DNA from 4 places in the Sphaerisporangium dianthi genome. Region 2 is predicted to be linked to each of the others. Evidence: riboswitches for the same ligand, from Rfam matches in the RefSeq annotation. Region 2 holds a riboswitch; each other region holds the start of a gene.
The links. A riboswitch is a leader RNA that binds a small molecule or an ion and turns the genes downstream of it on or off. The one in region 2 is predicted to bind cyclic di-AMP.
Positions count from the first base shown of each region.

Region 1: linked by a shared signal. The riboswitch ahead of ACFO60_RS25295 (coiled-coil domain-containing protein) and the one ahead of ACFO60_RS07495 (CHAP domain-containing protein) in region 2 are both predicted to bind cyclic di-AMP.
Region 3: linked by a shared signal. The riboswitch ahead of ACFO60_RS22435 (hypothetical protein) and the one ahead of ACFO60_RS07495 (CHAP domain-containing protein) in region 2 are both predicted to bind cyclic di-AMP.
Region 4: linked by a shared signal. The riboswitch ahead of ACFO60_RS07860 (glycoside hydrolase family 25 protein) and the one ahead of ACFO60_RS07495 (CHAP domain-containing protein) in region 2 are both predicted to bind cyclic di-AMP.

Region 1 is NZ_JBHSFP010000019.1:144,533-148,313, forward strand. It holds gene ACFO60_RS25290 (M50 family metallopeptidase) at 1-730, shown strand, start outside; gene ACFO60_RS25295 (coiled-coil domain-containing protein) at 984-1,904, opposite strand; cyclic di-AMP (ydaO/yuaA leader) riboswitch at 1,960-2,097, opposite strand; gene galT (galactose-1-phosphate uridylyltransferase) at 2,170-3,243, opposite strand; partial or broken gene ACFO60_RS25305 (DeoR/GlpR family DNA-binding transcription regulator) at 3,456-3,781, opposite strand, start outside.
Region 2 is NZ_JBHSFP010000003.1:327,226-331,006, reverse strand. It holds gene ACFO60_RS07500 (hypothetical protein) at 1-799, opposite strand, end outside; cyclic di-AMP (ydaO/yuaA leader) riboswitch at 1,307-1,458, shown strand; gene ACFO60_RS07495 (CHAP domain-containing protein) at 1,524-2,153, shown strand; gene ACFO60_RS07490 (ABC transporter substrate-binding protein) at 2,695-3,781, shown strand, end outside.
Region 3 is NZ_JBHSFP010000016.1:52,069-55,849, reverse strand. It holds gene ACFO60_RS22445 (hypothetical protein) at 115-390, shown strand; gene ACFO60_RS22440 (OsmC family protein) at 421-819, shown strand; cyclic di-AMP (ydaO/yuaA leader) riboswitch at 1,482-1,616, shown strand; gene ACFO60_RS22435 (hypothetical protein) at 1,919-2,530, shown strand; tRNA gene ACFO60_RS22430 (tRNA-Lys) at 2,706-2,782, shown strand; gene ACFO60_RS22425 (hypothetical protein) at 3,027-3,377, shown strand; gene ACFO60_RS22420 (hypothetical protein) at 3,707-3,781, shown strand, end outside.
Region 4 is NZ_JBHSFP010000004.1:3,936-7,716, reverse strand. It holds gene ACFO60_RS07875 (STAS domain-containing protein) at 1-78, shown strand, start outside; gene ACFO60_RS07870 (PP2C family protein-serine/threonine phosphatase) at 101-1,276, opposite strand; gene ACFO60_RS07865 (substrate-binding domain-containing protein) at 1,576-1,857, opposite strand; cyclic di-AMP (ydaO/yuaA leader) riboswitch at 2,000-2,145, shown strand; gene ACFO60_RS07860 (glycoside hydrolase family 25 protein) at 2,158-2,928, shown strand; gene ACFO60_RS07855 (CehA/McbA family metallohydrolase) at 3,297-3,781, shown strand, end outside.

The sequences.
Region 1 (3,781 bases), on a different contig from region 2:
AGGCCTGCGGGTCAACGACAAGATCGTGTCCTTCGGCGGCAAGCCCGTGAACTCCTGGGACGACGCCACTGTGCTGATCCGCTCCCACGGCCCCGGCCCGGTCGCCATCGGCATCGAGCGCGACGGCAGGCCGATGACGCTGAACACCGCCCTCATCGGGCAGGACCGCCCCTCCCTCGACGACCCCACCAAGCTGGACAAGAACGTCGGGTTCCTCGGCGTCAGCCCCGTCTTCGTCGTGGAGAGGCAGAGTCCCGCCTACGTCGTCGGCTTCATGTGGGATCTGATCAAGCGCACCGCCTCAGCCCTCGCTCACATGCCGCAGAAGCTCGTCGGCGTCTGGCAGGCGGCGTTCGGCGGCGCCGAGCGCGCCCTGGACAGCCCGCAGAGCGTCGTCGGCGCCGGGCGCCTGGGCGGTCAGATCGCCGCCTCGGCCATCCCGCTGGAGAACAAGGTCGCCGGGTTCATCCAGCTCCTGGCCGGGTTCAACCTCGCGGTCGGCATGTTCAACCTGATCCCGCTGCTGCCGCTGGACGGCGGCCAGATCGCCGGCGGCCTCTGGGAGGGCGTCAAGCGCGGGTACGCCCGGGTGCGCCGCCGTCCGACGCCGGGTCACGTGGACATCGCCAAGCTGCTGCCGCTGACGTACGCGATGGCGATCGTCCTGGTGGTCATGGGCACCCTGCTCATCTACGCCGACATCGTCAACCCCATCCGCCTGCCCGGCTGACCGTCCCGGCCGCTCGTCGCGGCGGGCGGAGGGTCACGGAAGTCGCACCTCCAGGCGTGTACCGCAGTGGAACTTTCACTCCGAGCGGCCGGCCGGCCGCTCGGGCGGACCCTCGGCTCCGACGCCTCGACCGGCGTGCATCGCGTTCAGACGGTCGCCCCACCAGGGCGAACGGCATCTTCACGGGTGGCGAACAGCAGACCAGATGCTATAAGGGTGACGAACAGCAGACCAGATGCCATTCGCCACCCTTCTAGTACATCGAGATGTGCACGTGGTCGAAGTGGTTGGCCGTGACGCCGCCACGGTTCTCCATCGCCCGCCAGCCGGGGAAGCCGAGGTTGTAGATCCGCTGCCGGTAGATCACGTACTTCACGCCCAGCTTGCCGCCGTTCTTGATGGCCCAGGCGGCGACCTGCTCGCCCAGCGCGGCGCCGGCGGCCGAGGGCAACGCCCCGCCGGAGCTGAGCATGAAGTCGCACGCCCGGCCCAGCGGGTGCTCCCCGCTGTCCTCGGCGCGGTAGCAGCCGACGGGGAAGTGCAACGGGAAGTGACTCTTGACCTCGGCGCGCATCAGCCGGGTCCGGGGGGTGATGTTGTCGCCGCCGGTGGGCAGTTCGGGGGCCCAGGTGCCGTTCGCCCGCTTGCCGGGGGCGACGGGGACGAGCCGGTCCAGTTTGTCCTTGATCTCGGCGATCAGCTTCTCGGCGTCCTTGCGCTGCGCGGTCACCTCGATGACGTCGTCGCCCAGGCGGTCGGTGAGCGAGGCCGCGTCGTCGGCGGCCTTCTTACGGGCGTCGCGCGCCGCCGTGTACCGGCCGATCTTCGCGGTCTGCTCGGCCTGCAACTGCTCGAGCATCGCGGCGCCGCCGAAGCCGGGGGACAGGAGCTCCCGCATCATGCCGAGGCCGCTGCCCGCCTGGTAGCGAAGCTGGGCGATGTCGCCGACCTGACCCTCTGACGCGGTGAGCTCGCTCTCGGCGGTCTTCAGCCGCTCGCGCGCCGTCTTCTCGTCCGCCTTGGCCTTGGCGACCGCGACGCGCTTGGCGTTGTAGGCGGAGATCAGTTTGTCGACCCGCTTGCCGAGCGAGGCCAGCTGCGCCTTGAGCTGTTTCTCGGTGGGTTTGGGGGCGGCGTTCCCCGCCGTGGACGGGCCGAGCACGAGAGCGGCCATGATCAGAGCGCAGACGGCCACGGAACCGTGGCGACCGTAGGTCGGGGGCAGAGCCCACTCCTCTCCATCTGCCGACCGGGTTAGCTGACGGGTTCGGGCCGGAGATGCCCTACCACATGCGTGGATTCACCCCAAGGAACCGATGGGTCCCCGGTTCCCAGGCGGGGCACCTGGGATTAGGCGGACCGGCCGTTACGGTCGGTGTTTGAAGGATGGTAGTGGTAGATCCGTATTTATGGCGACCCGGCGGCCCACGTGCGCGAAGTCACGGTTGTGAGCGCAGCATCCGGGCGGCCTCCTCGGGCAGCACGTCGTTGACGAAGGCCCCCATCGCCGACTCCGACCCGGCCAGATACTTCAGCTTCTGCGCCGCCCGCCGGATGCTGAAGAGCTGCAGATGCAGGTAGGCCAGGTCGCGCCCGGTGCGCACCGGCGCCTGGTGCCAGGCCGCGACATACGGCATCTTGACCCCGAACAGGCCGTCCAGCCGCCGCAGCACGTCGGTGTACAGCGGGCCGAAGGCCGCGCGTTCATCGGCGTCCAGCTCGCGCAGGTCCGCGGCCTTGCGGTTGAGATAGACGTGCACCTCGAACGGCCATCGCGCCGCCACGGGGACGAACGCCGTCCAGTGCTCGTTCGACGCGACGACGCGCGTCTCGGCCTTGCGCTCGGCGGCGAGCACGTCCGCGAACAGATCGCCACCCGTGCGCTCCCTGTAGCGAGCGGCCGAGTCCAGCATCTGCCGCGTGCGCGGCGTCACGTACGGATAGGCGTAGATCTGGCCGTGCGGGTGGGCGAGCGTGATGCCGATCTCCGCGCCGCGGTTCTCGAAGGGGAACACCTGCTCCACACCGGGCAGGCGAGAGAGGTGCTCGGTGCGGTCGGCCAGCGCCAGCAGCACCAGATCGACCTGCTCGGGCGAGAGCCGCGAGAAGGAGGAGTCGTGGTCCGCGGTGAAGCACACCACCTCGGTGCGGCCGACGCCGGGCCGCACCTCGCTCAGGCCACCCATGTCCTCGTAGTGGCCGAGGTTGAAGCTGAAGGACGGGAAGCGGTTCTCGAACACCGCGACGTCGTAGTCCGAGGCGGGGATCTCGGTCGGACGGCCCGGCCGGGAGGGACACAGAGGGCACTCGTCGGCGGGCGGCAGGAACGTGCGGGTCTGCCGGTGCCCGGCGATCGCGATCCACTCGTCCATCACCGGGTCGTACCGCAGCTCCGAGGCCGTGGGACGCGGGGGCAGCTCCCGGGTGTCGGCCGCGCCGCGGTCGGCGTCGTCGCGGCGGTCGAAGTAGACGAGCTCCCGCCCGTCGGCGAGCTGTGTGACGGTCCGCTTCACCGGGCCACCTCCTGTCCGGCGGCCGTCCGGGCCGCCCGTTCCGTTCCGGCGGCCCGCGCCGCTTCTTCTGTTCCGGCGGCCCGCGCCGCTGGTTCTGTTCCGTCGACGGATCGCGCCGCGTGCGTCGTCGCAGCGGCGGACACCGCCGCCCGTCCCGCTCGTATGGGGTCATGCGCCGCGGCGGCCGCCGTCTGGAGCGTCGTCACGGCCGGGTCGGCCAGGATCAGCGCGCCGGCCTGGTCCGACAGCGCCGATCGCGCCTCCTCGGGCAGGCCGGTGTCGCTGATCACCACGTGGGCCTCCTCCAGGCCGGCGATCCTGCTGATGCCGACGGTGCCCCACTTGGTGTGATCGGCCAGGACGACGAGCTGCTGCGCCGCCGCGACCAGCTCGCGGTCGGTCTCCGCCTCCAGGATGTTGGGCGTGGTGAACCCCGCCCTGACGTTCATGCCGTGCACGCCGAGCATCAGCGTGTCGACGTTGAGCGCGCGGATGGCCGACACGGCGACCGGGCCCACCAGAGCGTCCGACGGCGTGC
Region 2 (3,781 bases):
CACGCAGGGTCATCTCGACCGGGACCCCGGCGTCGTACACGGTGACGCCCGGGTGGTCGCGGACGGCCGCGAGGTCGCCCGGGTCCTCGCGGCGGTGCGGGTAGTAGGCCAGCGGCCCTTCGAGGGCGAAGAGCCAGGCGAGGTAGCGGTCGCGGTGGATCAGCCCGTTGCGCACCAGGGAGGTGCCGAGGACCACGGTGCTCTCGGGCGGGCGCGGATGGGAGCGCGCGGGCTGGGAGCGCAGCCAGGCGAAATCGTGGGTGATCAGCTCGGCGCCGAGCCCGCGCACGGCGGCGGCCAGCCCGGCGGGGACGGGCAGCGCGGTGAACACGGTGAGCCGTCCCGCCCTGGCCGCCGCGCGCAGGCGGATCCCCGCCGCGACGCCGAGGGCCCGCCGGGTCGGCCTCGCCTCGGCGCGGGCGCGCAGCAGCGGGGCACCGAGGCCGGCGGTCAGCAGTTCGAGCAGGCGGATCGTGGCCAGGCCGTCGTCGACGAGGACCATGCGCGAGGGAAAGGCGGTCAGCGACGTGAGCTGGAGCCTGCCGGAGAAGGCGTCGCCGAGCACCCAGGCGGCGTGCCGCCCTGGGCGGGGCATGCCCGCTTCGGCGGCCTCGATGCGCAGTCCGGGGGGAAGGTCGAGCGCGTCCAGCTCGGCCCGGGTCACGCCCAGGCCCGGCAGCCTGCCACGGGTCACCACGCGCGTGTCAGGCCCGATCACGCCGGCGTGCCGCGCCTCGACCGCGCACAGCAACTGGAGGGGAGACTCCACCCAGGCGACGGCCGACCCCTGCTCCCGCACGCGGCTTCGACCGTTCCTCTCCACGCCGGGCATTGACACGTTCACGACGCATGCAACCTAGCCCGGCGACCCTACGAAGGAGGGAACAGACGATGAACGGCGGCCGACGACGGCCGGGCCGTTGTCCGGTCGCGTGCCTCGCCGCCCGCGTCACGCCCGTAACTTTCGCCCCATTTGACACGCAAGGGCACGGGCGTTTCAAGTATCACTCGCGCAGCGCCGCCCCAGCGGGGCCCGGCACCGGGAGCCCGGAGCGACGACCGCGGTACCCTACCCATGTCGCCGCAGGTCAACCACGCGACCATGTCAGGCGCCCGGCCGGTGCGCGCCTTTTTGCCACCGCAAGCCCGGACAGCCTTAAGAGATTTGTCCTACTTGCATCATGTTTGTCCGATGTATTACTCTCGTAGGAATCCCGGCAAGGGAACCGCCCATCAGGGCGAAAACCCCGTGCCGATGAGATTGCCCGGCGCGGCCGGTCCTCTGCGGAGAGCCCTCTCCCGCCGTCACGCGCCACCGCCGAGTCCGCTCCCACGCGGAGCCGGGGACCCACCTCCCTTGGGGTGAATCGATCGCGCCCGCCCACGGACGCGACCGTAGGGCGAACCTTCACGCCCGAACCCGTCAGCTAACCCGGTAGGCGGCTGGACGAAGGAGTTTCAGCTTGTCCATGTTCACACATCGGCTTCTGGATGCCCCGAAGAATCAGCTGAAGGCTTTCACGTTGGGCAGCCTGGTGCTCGCCCAGGTCGTCACCGGCACCGCGCTCGCCGCGCACGCCGACACCTCTCCCGCCAAGGACAACGTCATCGCCGCCGCGCGCGAAGAGGCGGCCAAGACGGCGAAGATGCCGTCCCGGCAGGTCTCCGCCGAGCAGCTGCTGGCACTGGCGGAGAAGCAGGTCGGCATCTCCGAGAACGGCTCGGGCGGCGGCACCAAGTTCCACGCCTGGTACATGAGCTCCCCGCGCGCCAAAGAGACGGTGGCCCGCGACACCGGCACGATCGCCGGGTACGCCGACGCCGCCTGGTGCGACATGTTCGTCTCCTGGGTCGGCACCCAGCTCGGCCTGCAGGACACCGTCGGCACCGACGCCTACACCGTCGCCCACGCCAAGTGGTTCGCCGGCCACGACCGCTGGGGCACCACCCCGAAGCCCGGCGCCGTGGTGTTCTTCTCCTTCAACGGCGGCAAGAGCTTCGACGACATCGAGCACGTCGGCTTCGTCATCAAGGACAACGGCGACGGCACCATCAAGACCGTCGAGGGGAACACCGACGGCGGCAAGGTCGAGATCCGCACCCGGCCGGCCTCGCAGATCGTGGGATACGGCTACCCCAGCTACGCCGCCTAAGCCTCTTCTCCCCCCTCCGGTGCCTCATCCCATGGCGTCCTCGCCGCCTCCCCGCAAGAGGGCGCCCCGCCGACGCCGCACGGCCGGTCCTCTCCGCCGGCCCTGCGGCGCCGGCGCCCGTCCGGCTCCCGCACGGTCCGGGCCGGGCCTCCGGAGGCCCTCGGACGCCTCCGCCCGTGGCGCATGGATGATTTGCGCCCGACTGTGCCGCATGCGATGGGAGCGCTCCCAATGCTGCCAAAGGGGTATATGGGAGTGCGTCGACGGTTTTCGAGCTCCTAATCGCCCCAGGAGTAACAGTTAGGTTTCAGCATATTGACGCCAGCATTGCCTGTCGGGGACCCTTCGTGGGAGCGCTCCCAAATATCGCTCGCAGGTTCACCCCCGCGAGATCACGACTTGAGGGATCCAGCACATCGTGGGCCCGACTGTCGGGGCCGGCCCTCGATGCACCTCCCAATGATCGGGCAACCACCTGAGAGGGGTCCGGAAAATGATGAAGAAAATGCGCCGCGGGAGGCTACTCGCGGTCGCATCGGTGATGACGGCCGCGCTTGGCATCACCACCGCTTGCTCCTCCGGCGACACCGGCGGCGCCGCCGGCGGCTCGTCCTCGGCCGCGCCCGCCGAGAAGATCACCCTTACGCTGCAGACCTTCGGTGGCGGCACCAACTTCGGCTACAAGGCCGCCGTTGAGAAGTGGAACAGCGAGCACCCCAACGTTCAGGTCAAGTACAACAACCTGACCGACAGCTTCGAGAACGTCTACTGGCCCCAGATGCTGCAGTGGCTGCAGTCGGGGACCGGCGCCGGTGACGTGGTCGGCATCGACGAGGGCGGCATGGGTCTGGCCAAGGCCCGTCCGCAGTTCTTCGCCGACCTCGGCCAGTACGGCCTGCAGAGCCGCCAGGCCGACTTCCCCGCCTGGAAGTGGGAGAACGGCGTCAACACCGAGGGCAAGCTGTTCGCTCTCGGCACCGACGTCGGCGGCATGAGCATCTGCTACCGCTCCGACCTGTTCAAGAAGGCCGGCCTGCCCACCGACCGCGAAGAGGTCGGCAAGCTCTGGAGCGGCGGCTGGGACAACTTCATCAAGGCCGGGCAGGACTTCCAGGCCAAGGTGAAGGACGCCAAGTTCGTCGACAGCATCAACACCATCTACAACGTGGTGCTGGCGCAGGAGGCCGCGAAGAACGGCAACGTCAGCTACTTCGACAAGAACCAGCAGCTCATCGTGGACAAGAACCCGGCCGTCAAGACCTCGTTCGACCTCGCCACGAAGATCAGCCAGACCGGCCTGACCGCCAAGCTGCAGAACTTCACCGACGGGTGGAACACCGGCTTCGTCAAGTCGCAGTTCGCCACCCTTGGCTGCCCCGGCTGGATGCTCGGCGTCGTCTCGGGCACGGCTGGTGACAAGTTCAAGGGCAAGTGGGACGTCGCGACGGTGCCCGGCGGCGGCGGCAACTGGGGCGGCTCCTGGCTCGCGGTGCCCAAGCAGTCCAAGCACCCGAAGGAGGCCGCCGAGCTGGCCAGCTACCTGACCAGCCCCGAGGCCCAGCTCCTGGCGTTCAAGGAGGGCGGCAACCTGCCCAGCACCATCCCGGCGCAGGACAACCCCGAGCTCC
Region 3 (3,781 bases), on a different contig from region 2:
GCGGGGCGGCGGGCACCGGGAGAGGGGGGTCCGAAGAGCAAGGTGATCGTCGGAGGCGTTGGATGTGCATATCCCCGTGATCGGGGGGAAATGCCTACAAGGGGGTGAGCCCGTATGGACCAGGACGAGCTGCAGGCGCTGTCGCCCAGGGAGCTGCACGACAGGGCGGTGCGCTACGCGGTCACGCACGGCGACCTCGGCTTCCTGTGGGACCTTCTCAAGGTGATCCCGGCGGCCGAGGCCGCGAGCGGTCACGCCGACGAGACGGCCAACGACCTCAGCCGGGTGTCGGCCTTGCTGAGCGACGCCATGGCCTCCGGCGAGGGGGAACTCGGCGAAGCGCTGCGCCCGGTGTACCTCGCCTACCTGTCCAAGCACCCCGACGCCTGAGGGTCCCCGGCCCGCTCTTAGGCTCCAGGCATGACATCGGTGAACGTTGAGCGTACTGAGACCGGCTTCGTGGCCCGCAACGGCCGCGGGGCCGAGGTCGCCATGGGCAGCGGCGACGAAGAAGGCGTCTTCACCCCGGTAGAGCTGTTGCTCGCCGCGGTGGGCGGGTGCAACATCGTGACCGTCGAGCCGCTCACCGCCAAGCGCGGCCACCGGCTCGTGCGGCTGGCGATGACGGTCCAGGCGGAGAAGATCGAGCCCACGCTGCTCGGGCCGGTCACGATCACCTACGACGTCGAACTGCCCGAGGGCGACGCCGAGGCGGACGAGGTCTTCCGCGCCGTCGCGCATCGAGTGCACGAGCGGCACTGCACCGTCAGCCGGTCGCTGCAGAAGGGCACCGAGGTCACCGTCGAACTACCCGATTAGCCGCCCGGGCCGCCGGGTCATCCCGTACCCGGTCATGCCCGCGACTTAGACCGAATCTATACCGTGCGATGACGAGCGCCTCAGGCCCCGGTATGTAGTGTTAAGGCAGGTCAAGGGGGATGCGACCCGCGCCCGGAAGGGCGCAGCGAAGCTTTCACCAAAAGGACGCGGTGGGGGACCGCGTCCGTACAGCGGGACCGCCCGATGCGTTTGGGGGAAGGCATCGGCGCTGGACCGTGAGAGATCGGGGCCGGACAGGCGGGGGACTGTCCGGCCCCGACTCATGTCCACCCCCACCCCCGGGCATCCGCTCTCATGGCACGAGCCGAGCCCGCTCTCGGGGTACGAAGCCCCAATGCCTGTCGTGCTGGTGCCGGCGCCGCTTCCTTTGCCAATGAGGGGCCTTTACCCAAGAGGGCTCGATGGGCCGGGTGAAGAGAGATGTGACGCCCCATTCTCACCTTGAGTCACAGCAGTCACATGCGTATGGCCTTGATGGCTCCCGCTGGGGTGAATTGCCCGATATGTTGGTGTTCATGCCCGATAGGTAGATCTTCTAATGCTTTGTAGACACTTCGTTTGCTTTGTCCTGACTTGACCGGTAACGTCTTCTACCAGAACGGACGGTGACCTGGTCTTCAGCAGGAAGGCCGCCGACCGAACGTCGAGTCCCACCGGGCCTACCGGCCCACGGGAACCGGGGACCCATGTCCTTTGGGGTGAATCCGCGCGAGCGGTAGGGCGAACTCCACGCCCGAACCCGTCAGCTAACTCGGTAGACGTCATTGGAGAGGAGACTCGAGTGGACACACCGCCCCACTCCGTCCTCCGGGCGACCCTAGACCCGGATCTTGCCGTCAGAAGCGGCACACAAGTCGGCTTGTAACCAGCCGACCGGGCGATTCGCAGCAGCCTTGCGACGCGGTGGCCTCGACGCCACCTGCCCGACCGACCCACGTAAGAAGCGCTCGCGCAGCGGTAGACCATGCCCTTGTCGCCCCACTAGCGACTGCGAACGCTTCCTCTCCCGGCGCCGAACCCTCTTGACCGAACTCGGAGCCCGGGTCCCTTGTCTTCTGATGAAAGATCCTGCCCTCCCATGTCTTTTTTCACGAACACCCCCAAATATCGCGTGGTTTGCAGCGTCGTCGGTGCGGCGATCGTCTGCACCGCAGTGGCCGGCACGACCACGGCCCACGCCGCCAGCTCGCCTGAGCGCAGCAAGGACGGCGTCGCCGCCGCCACCACCCAGCGGGTCATGTTGAAGGGCTCGACGAAGGCCTCCTACTTCTGGGACGACTCCTCCGGCCGCGCCGGTGACACCGGTCTGCCGGCCATCGGCAAGCCGATGCAGAAGGGCCTGTTCGCCAGCCCGAGCTGGCCGCTCGGCACCGAAGGCTATGTGGTCTACAACGGCAAGAAGGCGCCGTTCTTCATCGGCGACCGCGGCCCTGGCATCCCCTCCCAGAGCGGCGTCATGCTCGACATGGACGGCAAGACGTTCGCCGAACTGACCGGCGGCGACTTCAACGACTCCAGCCTGATGGTGACGGGCTTCGGCGCCGGCCACATCAAGGTCGACTACGTCATCACCAAGTGGGGCAAGGGCCCGGGCAAGAAGAACGCCCCGGTCCCGTTCTCCGACGGAGCCTGGGGCGTCTACGACCGCGACCCCGCCGAGCCCACCCTGGCGCTCGTCTCCGCCCCCTGATCCTCAGCTTGATCCACAGCTTGTCCCCTCGGCGCACATCCAGGCCGGCCGGAGCCCTGTGCTCCGGCGCCTCCCCGGGGAATGGGCGTGCCGGTGCTTCCCCCTGGTACCGGCACGCCGACCTCCCGCCGATGTGCGTAGCTTCGCCGGGACTGCTAAAGTCGCCGTAGTTGATGCGCCGCTAGCTCAGTTGGTTAGAGCAGCTGACTCTTAATCAGCGGGTCCGGGGTTCGAGTCCCTGGCGGCGCACCACGGTCAACACCGATGACCTGGGCATCCTCCCTACGGGGAGGGTGCCCACAGTCATTTCCGGCCCTCGCCGCATGGGCCCTGCGACCACGTGCGCGGCAAGGTCCCCCACCGCGTGCGCATGAGGGCGCCGCCGAGGCCCGAGCCCGGAACGTCACTGCCTCCGCGATCGGTGGGTAGCAGACCCGGGAAGACGGCGGCCCGCGCCGTGAGGGCGGGCGCCGCGGACCGGAGAGCGGAGAGAGCCATGACGGTGAAGCTGAACAAGAAGGCGTACGACCACGCGAAGAGCCTGGCGAAGGACAAGCAGTTCAAGCTTGACGAGATGGGCGACTGGAGCGAGCACCAGCCGTCGACCGACCAGGAGAACGCGTTTATCGAGAAGCACGGCATGGACGAGTACGCCAAGTGGCATCTGGGCGTGGACGACGAGCAGGACGAGTCGAACAAGGGCCGGTACAAGTTCCCCTTCGGGGACTTCAAGAAGGCCCACCGGTGCGGTGTCATCGCGGTGAAGATGCGGGCGGCGCAGAGGGACTACGACGACATCGAGAAGGCGGCCGACCACCTGAAGGACATGCTCGACGAGTTGATGTGACCCGGTGTCCCCGCGCGCGGGACGCCCTGGGCGTGCCGGGCGTCCATGGCGCGCGGGGCGTCGGCGCGGCCGGGTGCGGCGTGCGGCGGGCGAGGGACGCCCGCAGGCGCCGGTCCTCTTCCGACGATTCGGGCATATCGGGAAATACTGCCCGCATTGTCATAATAAGATGTTAAATGCGCCCCAAGACGTCCTTATCCTCGTTTGTCGGGTTGGGGCCCTGGAGAGATCTCGGGTGGGCAGATTCTGAACGAGTCGCCTCAGGGGTTCACCTCCTCGCGGAGACGAATTCCTTTATCGGGGCGACCCGACGTCAAGGGGGAAACGCGATGCCCGCCATCAAGAAATACGCCGCGACGCTCGCTGTAACGGCCGCGCTCACCGGAGGTCTCGTCGGCCTGAGC
Region 4 (3,781 bases), on a different contig from region 2:
GAGGAGATCCAGCAGACGCTCGCGGTGGCGCGCGCCACGCTCCTCGCCCGCCAGGGCGTCCGGCGCGCTGTGTCGTGATCCCGCCCGCGGCGGGCGCCGTTCAACCGATGGTCATCTTGTCGGCGGCGGGGCCCTGCCATTCGGCCAGCAGCACCGTGGCGTCGTCCTGGAGCTGCCGTCCGTGGTAGTCCAGCACGCTGTGGACCAGGCGGCGCAGGGTCTCGGGGACCGGCAGGCCCGCGGCGTTGTGGCGGATGATGAAGTCGGTGAAGCGCGTCAGGCCGAACTCGCGGCCGTGCGGGCCGCGGGCTTCGGTGATCCCGTCGGTGTAGAGCAGCAGCCGGTCACCCGGCTGCAGTTGCTCGCGGCACAGAGTGGCGGGCAGGCCGAGATCGAGGCCCATGGGGTGCGCGGGCGGGCAGTGCAGGTTGGTGGTCCAGCGACCGCCCCGGATCACCACCGGCGGGTGATGGCCGCGGTTGACCCAGGTCAGCATTCCGGTGGAGAGGTCCAGTTCGGCCATGATCGCGGTGACGAACCGGGTGCCCCGGCCGAACTCCTGTATCAAGGTGCGTTCGATCGCCTCGCCGGTCTCTATCAGGTCGGCGCCCTGGCGGCGGTTGTTGCGGCAGGCGGCGACCGCCAGGGAGGCGGTGAGCCCGGCGGAGACGTCGTGGCCCATGGCGTCGAATACCGCCAGGTACACCTTGTCGTCGGCGATGGCGTAGTCGAAGGCGTCCCCGCCGACCTCGTAGGCCGGCTCCAGGGCGGCGCTGATGACCACCTGCTCGCACGCGAAGGCCAGCGGCGGCATCAGGTTCCACTGCATCTCGGCGGCCACGTGCATCGGCCGGGTGCGCACCAGCCGGGCGAAGGAATCGCTGTGGGAGCGCTTGCTCACCACCAGCAACGCGATCAGCGACGCCAGGGCCCGCATGTCGTCCTGCGACGCGTGGTGGGCGTCGGCGATCGATATCCGCAGCACTCCGAGCCGTTCTGTGCCGTCCAGCAGCGGCACCCAGTAATGACCAGGGCCGCCGTCGTCGCCGGACGGCTCCAGGATGCGCGTCTCCCGGAAGGCCCGGCCCGCCGCCGTCGTGTCGATGCGCAGCTCGTCCGCCTCGGGGCCCGCGCCCTCGCCGGCATTGTCGCCGCGCCCGGTGCACAGGCGCAGCACGTCCTGCTGCAGGTCGACGAGGTAGATCAGCACGTCGCTCAGCCCGGCGTACCCCGCGTGTTCGTGGACCAGGTAAGGCACGCCCTCGAAGGCGGTCACGTGACTGGCTTCGAGTATCCCGGCGAGCATTCGCGCCGTTCCGGCCTCTACCACGTTTCCGGCCACATGGGACCACCCGCATCTCTCGACGACCTTGCACTACCCTCGCCCCGATGACCGGTGACCGGCCGGCGGTTCGCGATTCGAACGCCGAATCCTCCTGCGGGCCAGGAAGACGGGCGGCGCGCGCCGTGCGGACGGATCCGACCTGACGCGGCACGCGCCACATACCCCTCAGCGGCGGCCGAAACCCCGGCCCGTCGTAGATACTCCTTTGCCGGCGACGCCCTCGGCCGAGATCACCTGCTGGGAGCCGTGGTGCTCTCCCGGACGATCAGATCGGTGGTCAGAATGAGGCGGCTGTGCGGCAGGGGTTCGCCGCCGGCGAGTGCGATCACCATGGACGCGGCGGCCCGGCCCATCTCGCCGAGCGGCTGGCGGACGGTGGTGAGCGGAGGGGGCACCCACCGCGCCGGCGTCAGGTCGTCGAATCCGACCACGCTGACGTCGCCGGGAACCTTCAGAGAGTGGTGGGTCGCGTCATCGCCGCAGGCGGGCCCCAGGCGGCGGCGGTATCCCAAGGAGAGTTTTGTCTGATTTGCACCGTTATGGGGTTTGGTGTACCTTTGTGGATAGCGGCATACGTGACCATGGCCTGCGCTGTCGGGTCCGTTGCCGGTTCGTTGCCCAGATCGCGCGTGCCCGGGGAGCAGCCCCGATGAGGATACGCGCTCGCTGAATCCGCACTCGCGGAGCCGGGGAACCAATCTTTCCAGGGTGTATCGGAGCGCCGGCCCCAAGGGCCCGCCCGCAGGGCCTTTCTCGCCTGAACCCGTCAGTTGACCCGGTAAGCGGCATGGAAGCTAGGAGCCAATCTCTACATGCCCTCTCGTCGGCTTGCCTCGATCGCCCGCTCCCTCGGTAACCACGTCGGCCTCTCCGGCGACCGCCTCCGCGCGGCCGTCGCAGGTGTGGCCCTGGCCGCGTCCGCCGCCACGGCGACCGTCGTCCTGACCGGCCCGGCGGACGCCGCCGCGCCCGCCGCCGCGCCCGCCGCCGCGCACGCCGACTCGGTCCACACCTACGGCCAGGACGTCTCCTCCTACGAGTCGGATCACGACTGGAACGCCAGCCCGGCCCAGTTCGGCATCATCAAGGCCACCGAGGGCCTGACCTTCCGCGACTCCTCCTTCGCCCGCCACTGGCAGGAACTGGCGAAGAAGGGCATCGTCCGCGGCGCCTACCACTACGGCCATCCCGGCGACGACCCCATCGCCGAGGCCGACCACTTCCTGTCGGTGGTGAACGCCCAGCCCGGCAAGCGCGGCGACCTGCTGGTGCTGGACCTGGAGACGGCTGACGGTCAGTCCGTCGAGCATGTCAACACCTGGGCCAAGACCTGGCTGGCCCATGTGAAGGCCAAGACCGGCATCACCCCGCTGTTCTACAGCGGCTGGAACTTCGCCGACACCTACGGCCACGGCCTTCAGGCCTACCCCCTGTGGGTGGCCTACTACGGCAGGGCGCAGGGGGACGTCACGCCGCCCGCCGACTGGAAGACCTGGACCATCCACCAGTACACCGACGTCCCGATCGACCAGAACGTCTCTTCGCTGACCCCCGGCCAGCTGCGCGCCCTCGGCCGCCGCTGAGGGGCGGGCAGGCCTGGCGGACGCCCGTTCGCGCGGGATCGCGCCGGATTCGGAATGATGCCGGCGGCGGCGTGATCGTCGCCGGCGAGTCCACCGTAGAGATCAAATTCGAACCTGTGTACGAGTCTGTGGAAACTGTGGATAACTCCGCCGGCCCCGGCCCGGACTCGTCGCTCTCGCCCTCGCCCGCCACCGGCGGGTCGCCGCCCGAGGCCTGATGCGGCAGGCCGGTCTGTGGGTGCTTTATCCGCCTATTCAGAGAAACGATCCGAGATGGGAAGAAACCTCACCCGCCTCGGGTTCCTCCGGACCGGAAGCCTTCCGCCGGTGTGACCATTACGGCACAACGGGGATCACGGGAGGGCCGAATGAGTGACGATCCGATGCTTCCAGAGGCCGTGGCCAAGGCGCTGGAGAGGTACCGCGAGGCGCTCGCCGAGCACGGGATGAGCTGGGGCGAGCCCCCGATCGCCTACGTCAGGTCGATGAGCCCGTCGCGGTTCGTCGACGACGAGGCGTTCTTCCGGGCCGCCGCGGGCCGGGTGCGAGCCGAGCATCCGGACAGCAGCGACGCCGAGCGCGAAATCCTGGTGCGCGAGCTGGACTTCGACGAGGTGCTCAGAGACGCGCTCGACGAGGAACCGCCCGAGGGACTGGCCGTGCTGCGGCTCACGCCGTCGGGCCACCGGCTGGACGGCCGGCCGCGCATCGTGCTCGAACCCGGCGGCGGAGCGCTCCCGCTGACGCTGCTGATCGACAACGGCCGCGCGGCCGAGGCCGAGGTCGGCGTCGGCGGCCAGGTGTACCGCGTCGCCCCCGGCGGGGCACGGCTGGTCGAGACGGACACCGCCAC